3 regions of the Citrobacter werkmanii genome follow, and region 3 is predicted to be linked to each of the others. Evidence: predicted binding sites of a transcription regulator. Region 3 holds the regulator's gene; each other region holds the start of a gene.
The links. Region 3 encodes PhoB, which activates phosphate uptake and scavenging genes when phosphate is short. Its sites were predicted from a motif close to CTGTCATAAAACTGNCNNAT; they were not measured.
Positions count from the first base shown of each region.

Region 1 (5,293 bases), 420 kb from region 3:
GATGGCGACAGCGCGCCGCTCGCTGAAATCCACGCGGCAGCGAAACGACACGGTGCGTGGCTGCTGGTGGACGATGCGCACGGCGTTGGCGTAACCGGTGCAGAAGGGCGCGGCTCCTGCTGGCGACAGCAGGTGAAACCCGAACTGTTAGTGGTGACGTTTGGCAAAGGATTTGGCGTCAGCGGCGCGGCAATCCTGTGTTCTGACAGCGTGGCCGACTATCTGTTGCAGTTTGCCCGCCATCTGATCTACAGCACCAGTATGCCTCCGGCGCAGGCTCAGGCCCTGCGCGCCGCGCTGGCGGTGATCCGCAGCCGTGAAGGCGATGAACGCCGGGAAAAGTTAGCGATGCTGATCCAGCGTTTTCGCGCTGGGGTAAATACGCCGGGTTTAACGCTGGCGAATTCAACCAGTGCTATTCAGCCGCTGATTGTTGGCGATAACCATAAAGCCTTGCAGCTGGCGGATGCGCTACGGCAACAGGGATGTTGGGTGACGGCAATTCGCCCGCCGACGGTGCCCGCCGGTACGGCCAGATTACGGCTGACGCTGACCCAGGCGCATGAGGTGCAGGATATCGATCGTCTACTGGAGGTGTTGCATGGCGCAGGTCAATAAACGGGCGATTGCCGCCGCGTTTGGCCGCGCGGCCACCCACTATGAGCAACACGCAGAGCTACAGCGTCAAAGTGCCGATGCGTTACTGGCGTTACTGGATGGCGGCACGTTCTCGCAGGTATTGGATGCGGGCTGTGGGCCTGGACGTATGAGTCGTTACTGGCGTGAGCAGGGGAGTGAGGTCTGCGCGCTGGATCTGTCGTCGCAAATGCTGGCTGAAGCGCAGCGTCACGATGTCGCCCACCATTATCTGCTGGCGGATATCGAAGCCATCCCGCAGGCAAGCGCGAGCTTTGACCTGGCCTGGAGTAATCTGGCCGTACAGTGGTGTGGCGACCTGCGCGGCGCGTTAAGCGAGCTTTACCGGGTGGTGCGTCCTGGCGGGACGGTGGCGTTTAGTACCCTGGCGCAGGGTTCGATGCCGGAACTTCGTCAGGCCTGGCAGGCGGTTGACGATCGGGAGCACGCCAACCGTTTTTTGCCCGTGGCGCAACTGGAAAACGCCCTGTATGGCTGGGATGTTGAATACCAGTTTCATGCCGTCACGCTGTGGTTTGATGATGCGCTGAGCGCCATGCGTTCGCTAAAAGGCATTGGCGCGACGCATTTGCATGATGGGCGCGAGCAACGTGTGCTGACGCGCGCTCAGCTGCGCCAGCTACAGTTAGCCTGGCCCTGTCAGCAGGGGAAATATCCGCTGACCTACCATCTTTTTTTAGGAGTAATTCAACGTGGCTAAAACGTATTTTGTCACCGGGACAGATACCGAAGTCGGTAAAACTGTCGCCAGCTGCGCGCTGCTCCAGGCGGCGGGACAACTGGGGTTGCGCGCCGTTGGCTATAAGCCGGTGGCGTCAGGCAGTGAAATGACGGCTGATGGCCTGCGAAACAGCGATGCGTTGGCATTACAGCGCAATAGCGCTGTGACGGCGGACTATACGGCGATTAATCCCTACTGCTTCGCTGAACCTACCTCGCCGCATATCATCAGCGCCGACGAAGGTCGCCCCATTTTGGCCTCCGTGATGTCATCGGGTTTACGCACGCTTGAAGCGCAGGCTGACTGGGTACTGGTGGAGGGGGCTGGTGGATGGTTTACGCCGCTTTCGCCAACGCTGAGTTTTTCCGACTGGGTCAAAACAGAACAGTTGCCGGTGATTCTGGTGGTTGGCGTTAAGCTCGGCTGCATCAATCACGCCATTCTGACCGCCCAGGCGGTGCAGCAGGCCGGACTGACGCTTGCCGGATGGGTAGCCAATGATGTGACGCCGCCCGGCAAACGTCATGCGGAATACATGGCGACGCTGAAGCGCGTGATTCCGGCACCTTGGCTGGGGGAAATTCCCTGGCTGGCAGAAGATCCTGAGCAGGCATCGACCGGACGTTATCTCGATCTCAGCATTTTGTCTTTGACGGCATCAGCTGGTTGAATCGAGAGGGGAAATAACGCTGGTCGCTATTGCAGTAGGCGGACAAGAAAATGGTGAAAATGCGAGCAAGATCTCGGCTCTCCCTGGCCGCCTCGTTAGCTGATAAATATCAAAAAATAGCGATAATTTTTTTTTAGCCCAGCGGAAAAGAGAGTCAGGGTGTTTTTGCCAGGCTACAGTCCACACGGGCTGGAAGCAGTTATCCACTATTCCTGTGGATAACCTTGTGCATTAGGGTTAGAAAACACAATGTAAGCGAGAGAAGACGCGGCCTGCGACTAAATTGATGCGAAAGACGGCTTGAGAAAATAATCTTTAAATTACAGATAGTTAGATAAAAGCAATGGCTGTCGCAGAAGTGTCATGTGTTGCCATAAAACTTTCATCGGCTGGCTTGACAAATGTTAAAAAAGGCATTGGTTTGGGGATAACACATTTTTGCTGGTGTTTTATCTTGTCTGGGGGCAAATTTTGGCCTGCAGTCACGGCTATTTTGCGGGTGTAACAGAAATATTCTGGCGCGTTACTGTTTTTTCATCCAGTATATTTTACTGGCAAAATATACGACTGCGAGTAAAATTACACACCTGCCCGCCCATTGCTTCAGGTAGCTGCTCATGAGTAAACCGTTCAAACTAAATTCCGCTTTTAAACCCTCTGGCGATCAGCCTGAGGCGATACGTCGCCTGGAAGAAGGTCTGGAGGACGGTCTGGCGCATCAGACGCTGCTGGGGGTGACGGGATCGGGGAAAACATTCACCATCGCGAATGTGATTGCGGACCTACAGCGTCCTACCATGGTGCTGGCGCCTAACAAGACGCTTGCCGCGCAGCTATATGGCGAGATGAAAGAGTTCTTTCCGGAAAACGCGGTGGAATATTTTGTCTCCTACTACGACTATTATCAGCCGGAAGCTTACGTACCGAGTTCTGATACCTTCATCGAGAAGGATGCCTCGGTCAACGAACACATTGAGCAGATGCGTCTGTCGGCGACCAAAGCGCTACTGGAACGTCGGGATGTCGTTGTGGTGGCGTCGGTTTCCGCCATTTATGGTTTGGGCGACCCGGACCTGTATCTGAAAATGATGCTGCATCTGACGGTGGGGATGATCATTGACCAGCGCGCGATCCTGCGTCGTCTGGCGGAGCTGCAATATACCCGTAACGATCAGGCATTCCAGCGCGGGACCTTCCGCGTGCGCGGTGAAGTTATCGACATTTTCCCGGCTGAATCCGACGACATTGCGCTGCGCGTGGAACTGTTCGATGAGGAAGTCGAGCGTTTGTCGCTGTTTGACCCGCTTACCGGGCAGGTTGAATCGACCATTTCCCGCTATACCATCTACCCGAAAACGCACTACGTCACGCCGCGCGAACGTATCGTGCAGGCGATGGAAGAAATTAAAGTCGAGCTGGCAGACCGCCGTAAAAATCTGCTGGCGAATAACAAGTTGCTGGAAGAGCAGCGCTTAAGCCAGCGTACACAGTTCGATCTGGAAATGATGAACGAGCTGGGTTATTGCTCGGGGATTGAAAACTATTCCCGCTATCTGTCCGGACGCGGTCCAGGCGAGCCGCCGCCGACGTTGTTTGATTACCTGCCGGCTGATGGTCTGCTGGTAGTGGATGAATCCCACGTCACTATCCCGCAAATTGGCGGTATGTACCGTGGCGACCGGGCGCGTAAAGAGACCCTGGTCGAATACGGATTCCGTTTGCCCTCGGCGCTGGATAACCGTCCGCTTAAATTTGAAGAGTTCGAGGCACTGGCTCCGCAGACCATCTACGTCTCGGCGACGCCGGGGAACTATGAGCTGGAGAAATCCGGTGATGACGTGGTTGATCAGGTAGTACGACCGACCGGCCTGCTGGATCCGGTGATAGAAGTGCGTCCGGTGGCGACACAGGTTGACGATCTGCTGTCGGAGATCCGCACGCGTGCGGCGATTAACGAACGTGTGCTGGTCACCACGCTTACCAAACGCATGGCGGAAGACCTCACCGAATACCTCGAAGAGCACGGCGAGCGGGTGCGTTATCTGCACTCAGACATCGATACCGTGGAACGTATGGAAATCATTCGTGACCTGCGCCTGGGCGAGTTTGACGTGCTGGTGGGTATCAACCTGTTACGTGAGGGGCTGGACATGCCTGAGGTCTCGCTGGTGGCGATTCTGGACGCAGACAAAGAAGGGTTCCTGCGCTCTGAACGCTCACTTATCCAGACCATCGGTCGCGCGGCGCGTAACATCAACGGCAAGGCTATACTCTACGGCGATAAAATTACCGCCTCGATGGCCAGGGCGATTGGTGAAACTGAACGTCGTCGCGAGAAGCAGCAGCGCTATAACGAAGAGCACGGTATTACGCCGCAGGGGCTGAACAAGAAAGTGGTCGATATTTTGGCGCTGGGTCAGAATATTGCGAAGACCAAGGCGAAGGGCAAAGGGAAGTCACGTGCGGGTGCGAAGTCTGACGTTGTGGAACTGGATATGACGCCAAAAGCCCTGCAGCAAAAGATTCACGAGTTGGAAGGGCAGATGATGCAGCATGCGCAGAATCTCGAATTTGAAGAGGCTGCGACGATCCGCGATCAGTTGCATCAGTTGCGCGAGTTATTTATTGCGGCATCGTAATCCTGTGCCGGATGCGGGGTAACCCCCTTATCCGGCTTACGGGGTGCTTGCGTTTGTTGGCCTGACAAGCGCAGCGCATCAGGCAAATCCACTCAGCCTAATGCCTGTACCGCTTTCTCCAGCGCGCTGTGCAGCAGCTGACGATCATGACGGTACGGAATATCGCTGGCTTCCAGCACTTCCTGAATCACAATGCGGTCGGTAACGGCGGAAACATCTACTTTCGGGCCGACAACCACCGCGTCAATCACTTTTTTGCCAACGTACTGTTCGATGATTGCCAGCTTATCGTTAAGCGTCAGGCTGGCTGCTGGCAGGCTTAATTCGCGACCCAGATTGCCAATGTAGACCATCCTGGCGGGTGTACGCCGTAATGCCTGCGCCAGTTCGTCGAGCAGCAGGATCGGCATCAGGCTGGTATAAAAACTGCCTGGTCCTATCAGAATCAAATCCGCTTCGGCGATTGCCTCAACCGCTTCTCGCGTGGTAGGGACTTTTGGCGACAGCATCAGTTCCTGAGGTGGGATAGTGAGCTGATCGATATTCACTTCGCCATAGACTTCATGCCCCTGATCATCAATAGCCATCAGATCCACCGGCAGCTCT
Region 1 covers NZ_CP044101.1:1,857,447-1,862,739, forward strand. Annotated here, with positions in the region: gene bioF (8-amino-7-oxononanoate synthase) at 1-618, shown strand, start outside; gene bioC (malonyl-ACP O-methyltransferase BioC) at 602-1,357, shown strand; gene bioD (dethiobiotin synthase) at 1,350-2,048, shown strand; gene uvrB (excinuclease ABC subunit UvrB) at 2,666-4,687, shown strand; gene yvcK (uridine diphosphate-N-acetylglucosamine-binding protein YvcK) at 4,780-5,293, opposite strand, start outside.
Region 1: a site for PhoB is predicted at 2,396-2,415, ahead of uvrB (excinuclease ABC subunit UvrB). Genes of this name have one in related genera too.

Region 2 (5,293 bases), 1.8 Mb from region 3:
GCAGCTTCAATAACTCAACGTTAAGCTCTTTAATCCAGCTGGTGCTCACCAGCGTTAAACCGGCCTGCGTAACGGCGATCCGTACCCCTAGCGCATCCATCAATCGGATGACGGGCTGTAATCGGCTGATATGTTGACAAACATCTGCCTCAGCAAGTTCAATAATTATGCGTTTGCGTAGTGATTTTTCGCACTGCATCAACGTATCACGCAGCCAGCGCTGAAAACGTGGGCGAATTAGCGATTCAACCGTTATCTGCATCGCCAGGCTTTCCTGCGGCCAGTAGCCCAAAAGCAGGATCAGACGACTTAACTGTAAACGGTCATACTCTTCAGCCAGGCCAAACTGCAGCACCATCGGCATATATTCCGCCGAAATAACCTCTTCGCTGCCATCAAAAATACGGCACATCAGTTCCCGGTGGTGTACCCGTCCTTCACGCGTTACCGCAGGTTTTTGATATATTCTCGGCCCGCCCCGGCTGAGCATCTGTTCAATCAGCGTCCGCCAGCGCACGTTGCCCCGGCCTTTTTCCGGCAGGGAGTCATCATAGACCGACCAGCTGTTCCCACCCTGCAGGACCGAATTCCGGGTGGCGGCCTCAGCATGATCCATCACCTGTTCCGTCGACTGACCACTGCGGCAAACGCAAATGCCAATATGAACCATATCGGCACGATCGATCATTTTATTAGTCGGAAGCGCATCGACCGCTTTTAATAATTGCCCGGCGATGCTTTCGGCTTCTTTCAGCGTGCGATGTGGCAACAGGATGGCAAAATCGCTACGGTGGTAGCGCGCCAGCAATGCCCCCGGATAACGCGTCATAAACGTCGACAACAAATTGATTAGCGTTGAAATTTGTTCTTCCGCCAGGGTGATTCCCCAGCTATCTCGCAGCAGAGTAAAGTCCGGCAGACGCACCATCATCACGACGCCATGCGCTCCCACCTTTTCTTGATCTTCCAACAGCGTGGCCAACTGGTTATCAAAAAACAGACGGTTACTCAGCCCGGTTTTTGTATCCTGCGCAACATAGGAACGAATCAGGGTGTCCAGTCGGCTGCGTTGCTCGCGGGCATTTTGAATTTCAGTCAGCAACATATCGAGCGCACTGCTGGTGCGCGCTGGCCATTCATAGACCGTTCCTCGTACATTCGACCCGCGTTCACCGTTCAGAATACGCGTGGAACGAATCTCCAGTAACTCCTGGCCTGAAAGCTGACGCTGAAGCCAGCGTACCGACAAAAAGAGCATCAGAATAATAAACGCAATGGCCAGTGTGAGCGGCGCGGTAGTCAGTAGCGAATGGAAATAGTTGCCCATCGGATCCTGATAAACCAGGCGAACTGACATGCCCGGATGCTTGACCAACGGTACGGTGATGTCGCGGTAGAGGTTGTTCGTTCCTGCCGGACGGTAGCTGCTGGTTCGGGAGTGGTCATACACTATATGCTCCCCTTGCAGCAACTCGATACGCACGATATCAACAGAAACCATCAGTTCATCGATTTGCGGCGTCAGCGAAACGAAATCGCGGGAGACAAGATGTGTATCAATCGCCGTCGCCACCGCCTGCACTCGCGTAGTGAACTTATATTGAATAGCGTTGTAGAAACTCAGCGAGCAGCCAATCAGAGTCACAAAGATCGTTAACCCAGTAAGCAGCGTGACAAAAGCTGAGAATTTCGTCGTTAATCGCATCCTTGTGTTAACTCCGACAGTTATGAAACAGGTGTGAAAGAGATAAAGCGACTCGAAAATGCAAAACTGAACGCAAAATCCGCCAATTTATGCAAACTGTGGGGGCATACTACCAAATCAGGTATATCTGGCAATTTATTGCGCAGAATCGGCATCATGTTTTGATTAGCGAGTATAGTCTTCATTAACAATTTTCCAATCCACTATACGAATTGAGGACAGGTTATGCAGGCTTTGATCTTAGAACAGCAGGACGGAAAAACCCTCGCATCCGTTCAACCCCTCGACGAAAACCAGCTCCCGGAAGGCGATGTAACGGTGGATGTCCACTGGTCGAGCCTGAACTATAAAGACGCCCTGGCTATCACTGGCAAGGGTAAAATCATCCGCAACTTTCCGATGATTCCTGGCATTGACTTCGCCGGTACCGTGCGTGCAAGCGAAGATCCCCGTTTTCATGCGGGTCAGGAAGTCTTACTGACCGGCTGGGGTGTGGGTGAAAACCATTGGGGCGGGCTGGCTGAACGTGCGCGCGTCAAAGGCGACTGGCTGGTAGCGCTGCCGCAAGGGCTGGACGGGCGCAAAGCGATGGTCATCGGCACCGCCGGTTTTACCGCCATGCTGTGCGTTATGGCGCTTGAGGATGCAGGTATTCGCCCGCAAGACGGTGAGATTGTCGTCACCGGCGCCAGCGGCGGCGTGGGCAGCACTGCCGTGGCATTACTGCATAAGCTGGGCTATCAGGTTGTGGCAGTATCAGGGCGCGAAAGCACCCACGACTATCTGAAGAGCCTGGGCGCAAATCGTATTCTCAGCCGCGATGAGTTTGCTGAATCTCGCCCGTTGGAAAAACAACTGTGGGCCGGTGCAATTGATACCGTTGGCGATAAAGTGCTGGCGAAAGTCCTGGCACAGATGAACTACGGTGGCTGCGTGGCCGCCTGCGGCCTGGCGGGCGGCTTCGCGCTGCCGACCACCGTCATGCCATTCATTCTGCGTAATGTACGTTTGCAAGGGGTGGACTCGGTGATGACCCCACCGGCACGTCGCGCAGAAGCCTGGGCGCGTTTGGTTAAGGATCTGCCGGAATCGTTCTATGCTCAGGCCGCCACGGAGATTACGCTAGCGGATGCGCCGAAGTTCGCCGATGCCATCATCAATAACCAGGTGCAAGGTCGTACCCTGGTGAAGGTGAAATAACAGGCATCGGCGCAGAAATTTACACTTAACTAACAAAATTTCGCGGCATATATAGAGACTCCCTGCCATATTAACTACGCATCCCTTGTCTGTCATGACGCGTAAGCCGGGAGTCTGTTATGAAGAAATTACGTCCATTTACAGAAGCCGACGTCACCGCCGAGTCGGCTTTTTTTATGCAGCGCCGCCAGGTACTGAAAGCATTAGGGATCAGCGTTGCCGCGTTGTCTTTGCCTCACGCTGCGCAGGCCGACCTTCTGAGCTGGTTTAAGGGTAATGACCGCCCTCCGGCGCCTGCGGGTAAGCCGCTTAATTTCAGCAAGCCCACCGCCTGGCAAAATTCGCTTCCTTTAACGCCAGCAGATAAAGTTTCTGGCTACAACAACTTCTATGAATTTGGTCTCGACAAAGCGGATCCAGCGGCCAACGCAGGCAGCCTGAAAACCGATCCGTGGACCTTGAAAATCACTGGCGAAGTCGCAAAACCCCTCACTCTCGATCATGATGCGCTGACCACCCGTTTCCCATTGGAAGAGCGGATTTATCGGATGCGCTGCGTGGAAGCCTGGTCAATGGTGGTGCCGTGGATTGGCTTTCCATTACATAAACTGCTGGCGCAGGTTGAACCCACCAGCAACGCAAAATATGTCGCTTTCGAAACGCGCTACGCCCCGGATGAAATGCCTGGTCAGAAAGATCGCTTTATTGGCGGCGGGCTGAAATATCCCTATGTTGAAGGGTTACGCCTGGATGAAGCAATGCATCCACTAACCCTGCTTACAGTAGGGGTTTATGGTAAGGCCCTTCCGCCGCAAAATGGCGCCCCCATCCGCTTAATTGTGCCGTGGAAATACGGATTTAAGGGCATAAAGTCGATCGTGAGTATCAAACTTACGCGCGAACGCCCCCCAACAACGTGGAACCTGGCCGCGCCTAATGAATATGGGTTTTATGCCAACGTGAATCCGCATGTCGATCACCCCCGCTGGTCCCAGGCCACCGAACGTTTTATTGGCGCTGGCGGTATTCTGGACGTACAGCGTCAATCCACGCTGTTGTTTAACGGTTATGCCGAAGAGGTTGCTTCCCTGTATCGTGGTCTTAATCTACAGGAGAATTTTTAAGTGCGTCTGACTGCAAAGCACATTACCGGGCTGAAAGTTTGCCTGCATCTTGGCGGATTTTTGCCGTTAATCTGGCTCTTTTGGGCGGTAAATCATGGCGGTTTGAGCGCCGATCCGGTCAAAGATATCCAGCACTTTACCGGTAGGACAGCTCTGAAATTCTTACTGGCGACCTTGCTGGTCTCTCCACTCGCGCGCTACGCTAAACAGCCATTATTGATACGCACTCGTCGCCTGTTAGGGCTATGGTGTTTCGCCTGGGCGACGCTGCATTTAACCAGCTACGCGTTACTGGAACTGGGTATTCATAATCTGGCGCTGTTGGGGCGGGAATTCATTTCGCGACCGTATTTGATGTTGGGTATTGTCTGTTGGGTCATATTATTTGCTCTCACCTTAACGTCCACGCAATCTGCACAGCGAAAGCTGGGTAAGTATTGGCAATTTTTGCACAACTTCGTCTATCTTGTGGCGATCCCGGCACCCATACATTATCTGTGGTCGGTTAAAATCATCTCCCCTCAACCGATTATTTATGCCGCACTTGCTGCGGTGCTGTTAGCCTGCCGCTACAGGAAGTTTCGCCAGTGGTGGCGGTAGTTTCACGATATGTGCAGTACGTTGCAAAACACGGACGATCCGATTTTCTTTACATGTTAACGGTTGATTATCTTCCCTGATAAGACCAGTATTTAGCTGCCAATTGCTACGAAATAGTTATAATGTGCGCCTTTGCTATCCCCGGTAGCGTTTTTACGGCGCGGAAAGGGTGACAATCGCATATTGAAGGTATATTTTGTCTTTTACCCGAAAATGACAGAAGATAGCCGCACAATGACTAACAAGTCTGGCAATCTCATGTAATGGCATCAGCACCCAGTGCAACGCCTGAGATGCGTGGCATCTTGTCACTCACTGTTATAAAAATGCTATACAGACGGCGGTAAAACGCCTGTCACAATCTCACTAAACAAAGAGTACGGAACCCACTCATGGATATTCGTAAGATTAAAAAACTGATCGAGCTGGTTGAAGAATCAGGCATCTCCGAACTGGAAATTTCTGAAGGCGAAGAGTCTGTACGCATCAGCCGTGCGGCGCCAGCTGCAAGTTTTCCAATGATGCAACAGGCTTATGCTGCACCAGTGATGCAGCAGCCAGCTCTGTCTAACGCTGTCGCACAAACTGCCTCTCCAAGTATGGAAGCTCCGGCAGCAGCGGAAATCAGTGGTCACATCGTACGCTCCCCAATGGTTGGTACGTT
Region 2 covers NZ_CP044101.1:4,611,392-4,616,684, forward strand. Annotated here, with positions in the region: gene csrD (RNase E specificity factor CsrD) at 1-1,705, opposite strand, end outside; gene acuI (acrylyl-CoA reductase (NADPH)) at 1,931-2,905, shown strand; gene msrP (protein-methionine-sulfoxide reductase catalytic subunit MsrP) at 3,025-4,029, shown strand; gene msrQ (protein-methionine-sulfoxide reductase heme-binding subunit MsrQ) at 4,030-4,629, shown strand; gene accB (acetyl-CoA carboxylase biotin carboxyl carrier protein) at 5,022-5,293, shown strand, end outside.
Region 2: a site for PhoB is predicted at 1,717-1,736, ahead of acuI (acrylyl-CoA reductase (NADPH)). Genes of this name have one in related genera too.

Region 3 (5,293 bases):
GCAACACGCTCGGCCCCGCCATTTTGATCGCGTCGGCAGAGCCGTAAAACAGCCCGGTGCCAATTGCCGAACCTAATGCCATAAAGCGAATGTGCCGGGTGCTCAGCCCACGCTTTAGCTTGTTATTACTTTCCATCGATTCCTAACCTGTTAACACAATAAAAAACCACGGGGCCATATTAATAGCCCCGTGGTTAAAACTTATTGTCAGTGATTAGTGCGCGCTGGAGGTCACTTGTCGACCCGCGGCGCGATCCCAGATAATTGCCAGGATCACCATCACGACTGTTGGCATCAACCACGCCAGCCCTTGTTCCGCCAGCGGTAAACGCTGGGTCCAGGCCGGTAACACGTCGCCAATTGCAGAAGCTTTAATGCCATCAAGGATACCAAAAATCAGGCTGATAAACATCGCAGGTGCAATGACGCGGGAAGAATTATGCCACCATGAGCGGGTAAAACTTAATACAACCAGTGCGATACATGGCGGATAGATAGCCGTCAGCACCGGAATAGAGATCTGAATCAGATGGCTCAGCCCCAGGTTAGAGACCACCATTGAGAAGCCGCCGAGGATAAATACCAGCGTACGATAAGACAGTGGAACGTACTGGGCAAAGAACTCTGCGCACGCGCAGGTCAGGCCAACCGCAGTCACCAGACAGGCGATGAAAATCAGCGCCGCCAGCAGGAAGCTTCCTGCGCCGCCAAAGGTGTGCTGAACATACGCATGCAGAATCGCCGCGCCGTTAGCTGACTGATCGACCAGAATTGCGCTATCGGAGCCCAGACGGAACAACGCAAGGTACAGCAGCGTTAAGCCCACACCCGCCATCAAACCAGCCCAAACGGTGTAACGGGTCAGCAGACGCGACTCGGTAACGCCACGCGAGCGGGCGGCGTTAACAATAACAATACCAAATACCATCGCGCCCAGCGTATCCATGGTCAGATAGCCATTTACGAAACCATTCGAAAATGCTGCGGTTTGATAGGCTTCCATCGCATTGCTGATCGGGCCTGCCGGCCAGACAATCGCGGCGACAGACAGTACCACCAGCGCAAGGATTTTCAGCGGAGCAAGGAAGTTGCCGACGGTATCCAGCAGTTTGCCTGGATACAGCGACACCAAAATAACAATCGCAAAATAGACCACGCTGTAGATGAACAGCGGCAGCGCAGAGTCACCGGTCAGCGGCGCAATCCCGACTTCGAAAGAGACCGTTGCGGTACGCGGCGTCGCGAACAATGGACCAACCGCCAGATAGCAGACGGTAGCCAGCAGTAATCCAGCAACCTTACCGATAGGCGTACTCAGGCTGTCCACACCGCCACCGACTTTCGCCAGCGCGACAACGGTAAGCACCGGAAGACCAACGGCGGTAATCAAAAAGCCAAAAGCCGCAGTCCAGACGTGTTCGCCTGCCTGCAAACCAACCATTGGGGGGAAGATGATGTTACCTGCACCAACGAACAGTGCAAATGTCATAAATCCCAAAGCGATAATATCGCGCGATTTTAACTGATGGGTCATAAAGTCTTACTGCCTGTGGATGTGGTGTTGAAAATAATAAATTTTTGCCTTTCCCTGGGGGACAATACAGCGGCATTTTTGCTCAATTCCAGCGGGAAACACTCCCGACCTGGCGCGGCGAAGAATAGTTTTTCGATTTACCGCGTAAATGCAGTCGGTATGACAGCATCTGGAGCGCAATTTAAACGCTTATAACGTTTTAAAGCAAGGTGGGATCCAAAAACCAGAACAATATAGCGATATGAAAAATGCAGTTAGCACAAAAAACCATTTCATGGAAAAAGGTATGGGTAATAGTTCGAACAAAAAACAATCAAACGTCGCAAAATTCAGGATGTAACTATTGACCACATAAAAAAACCAGCTCGCGCTGGCTTTTGGAAAGATTATCTTACGAATACGGGTTAATCGTTACTTTTGGCCATTAAACGTTCCGGGATGACGAAACTAAATCGCGTCCCTTTGCCTGGCGTACTTTCGATATTCAGGCGGCTATCGTGATGTTGCAGAGCATGTTTCACGATGGCCAGACCCAGTCCACTCCCGCCCGTTTGTCGGGATCGCGCTTTGTCCACGCGATAGAAGCGTTCGGTCAAACGAGGAATATGCTCCGCAGCAATACCAGGCCCATTGTCCTCGACGCTAAATTCCGCCCCGGAGGCAACATGCTGCCAGCGCACGGTGATGTGCGTACCCGCGGGGGTATGGTTCACCGCGTTATACACAAGATTCGAAATCGCGCTACGCAGTTGCTCCTCATTTCCCCGCACGCTCAGGTGGCTATCAATATCAAAAGTAAACGTATGATTATTCTGACTCAGCGTGTGCGCCTCGTGTTCAACCACGCGCAGCATCATCGGCACGTCCACCTTCTCATTAAGCAGTAGCGCTGGCGCGGCCTCTATTTTCGACAACGTCAGCAACTGCTTCACCAGCCCTTCCATGCGGTACGTTTGCTCACGCATGGTATGCAGCGCTTTTTCACGCGTCGTTCCTTCCAGCGGATGCTCCTGCATCATTTCCAGATAACCTTGTAGCACCGTCAGCGGCGTACGCAACTCATGGCTGGCGTTGGCGAAAAAGTTACGCCGCGAACCTTCCAGTTGGTGCATCTGGGTAACATCGCGCGCAACCATCAGCAATTGCTTATCGGTATAGGGCATCACGCGAATCTCCAGATGCCGTCCGGTATTGAGCACCAGATTGATTGGCCGACTAAAATCACGCGTTTTCAGATATTGCGTGAATTCCGGGTAGCGCAGCAGGTTAAGTATATTTTGCCCGCTATCGTCCGGCCAGCGCAGTCCCAGAACCTGCTGGGCCAGGCCGTTACACCAGAAAATGCCGCCCTCTTCAGTCGTCAACACCACCGCGTCGGGTAGCGATTCCGCCCCACTGCGAAAACGTTTAATCAGATTACCCAGTTCCCGACGGCGCTTTTTGTTGCGCAGTTGCATTTGATGCAGCCCATACAGCAACGGCTCCCAACTTCCGCGCCCCGGCGGCGGGGTCATGCTTCTGTCGACCCATAACCACCAGGACAAGCGTAATAAATTCCAGAAATGCCAGACAAGCAGGCCGGTTACCGACGCCAGCAAAAACCAGGGCAGGTAACCAAAAAAAGCGCTAAGGATAAACGCCGGTATGCAGCAGAGGATCAGCTCCAGTACCAGCCTTTTCCATGACAATCGTTCTAGCAAACGTCTTACTCCATTAACAGCCTAATCCGTCAGGCCCCTATTCATGTCAGTCAGAAGCGGGTCGAAAAACGATATCCCGTCCCACGAACTGTCTGCACCATACGATCGTGTCCACTGTGCTCCAGCGCTTTACGCAAGCGGCGGATATGCACATCCACTGTCCTGTCTTCCACGTACACATTGGTACCCCAGACATGATTGAGTAATTGCTCACGGCTATAGACGCGTTCAGGGTGGGTCATAAAGAAGTGCAACAGTTTGAATTCTGTCGGCCCCATATCCAATGGATCCTCGCCGGTCATCACGCGATGCGAGGTTGGGTCAAGGCTCAGCCCTTGCATCTCAATAACCTCTTCCACCGCCATGGGGGAAATACGACGCAGAACAGCTTTAATACGCGCCACCAGCTCCTTGGGAGAAAACGGCTTGGTAATATAATCATCCGCGCCCGTTTCCAGACCCCGGACGCGATCTTCCTCTTCTCCCCTCGCCGTCAGCATCATCACGGGAATATCCCGCGTCATCGCTTCGCGCTTGAGATGTTTAATAAACTGTAGGCCCGAGCCGCCGGGTAGCATCCAGTCAAGCAAGACGAGATCCGGCCAGGGTTCATTGAGTTGGTTCACAGCACTGTCATAGTCTTCGGCTTCTACGGGTTGAAAACCGTTTTGCTCGAGCACGAAGCAGACCATTTCACGAATTGGAGCTTCATCTTCTACGACCAGAATACGTCTCGCCATGATTTGCCCTGTTTATAATTAAATCGTTTGCCATCAATACGGTGCCATTATGCGTCAGTTTTATGACAGATTTATGAAAAGATAGTCCAGGTTTAACGCAGCCCCGCGAATTATGACAGCCCTTAAACAAGATATTACCGTCCTTGCAGGGTTATAATCCCCGCCACTGTTTTATCGTCATGGAACTCTTATGCGCATCCTTCACACGTCTGACTGGCATCTGGGCCAAAATTTCTACAGCAAGAGCCGCGCCGCTGAACATCAGGCCTTTCTCGACTGGCTGCTGGAAACGGCACAATCCCAGCAGGTGGATGCCATTATTGTGGCGGGCGATATTTTCGATACCGGCTCACCGCCAAGCTATGCCCGTGAGCTGTATAACCGTTTTGTCGTTAATCTGCAGCAAACCGGCTGTCATCTGGTGGTGTTGGCAGGTAACCACGACTCCGTCGCCACGCTCAACGAATCCCGCGATATTCTGGCGTTTCTCAACACCACAGTGATCGCCAGCGCTGGCCATGCGCCGCAGGTGCTGTCTCAACGCGACGGCACGCCGGGCGCGATCCTGTGCCCGGTTCCTTTTTTACGCCCGCGTGACATCATTACCAGCCAGGCCGGGCTAACCGGACAAGAGAAACAGCAGCATTTGCTGTCAGCAATCACCGACTACTACCAGCAGCAGTATCAGGACGCCTGTACGCTGCGCGGCGACCAGAACCTACCCATCATTGCGACCGGGCATCTGACCACCGTCGGCGCCAGTAAAAGTGACGCGGTACGTGACATTTATATTGGTACGCTGGACGCCTTTCCGGCACAAAACTTCCCTCCGGCCGATTACATCGCGCTGGGGCATATTCACCGGGCGCAGGTTATCGGCGGAACAGAGCATATTCGCTACTGCGGTTCGCCAATTGCGCTCAGTTTTGACGAGTGCGGCAAAAGCAAATGCGTCCATCTGGTGAGCTTCGAAAACGGCAAGCTGAGCGCTGTTGAACACCTCACCGTACCGGTCACCCAGCCGTTGGCGGTGCTGAAAGGTGATTTAGCCGCGATTACCGCCCAACTAGAGCAGTGGCGCGGTGTGCAGCAGGAACCGCCAGTCTGGTTAGATATCGAAATCACCACCGATGACTATCTGCACGACATGCAGCGTAAGATTCAGGCATTAACCGAAGATTTACCGGTAGAGGTGTTATTGGTGCGCCGTAGCCGGGAACAGCGCGAACGTATTATGGCGAATGAACGACGTGAAACGCTAAGCGAGCTGAGCGTGACGGACGTTTTTGCCCGTCGCCTGGCGCTGGAAGAACTCGAAG
Region 3 covers NZ_CP044101.1:1,439,957-1,445,249, reverse strand. Annotated here, with positions in the region: gene proY (proline-specific permease ProY) at 1-136, opposite strand, end outside; gene brnQ (branched-chain amino acid transporter carrier protein BrnQ) at 215-1,534, opposite strand; gene phoR (phosphate regulon sensor histidine kinase PhoR) at 1,939-3,234, opposite strand; gene phoB (phosphate response regulator transcription factor PhoB) at 3,285-3,974, opposite strand; gene sbcD (exonuclease subunit SbcD) at 4,165-5,293, shown strand, end outside.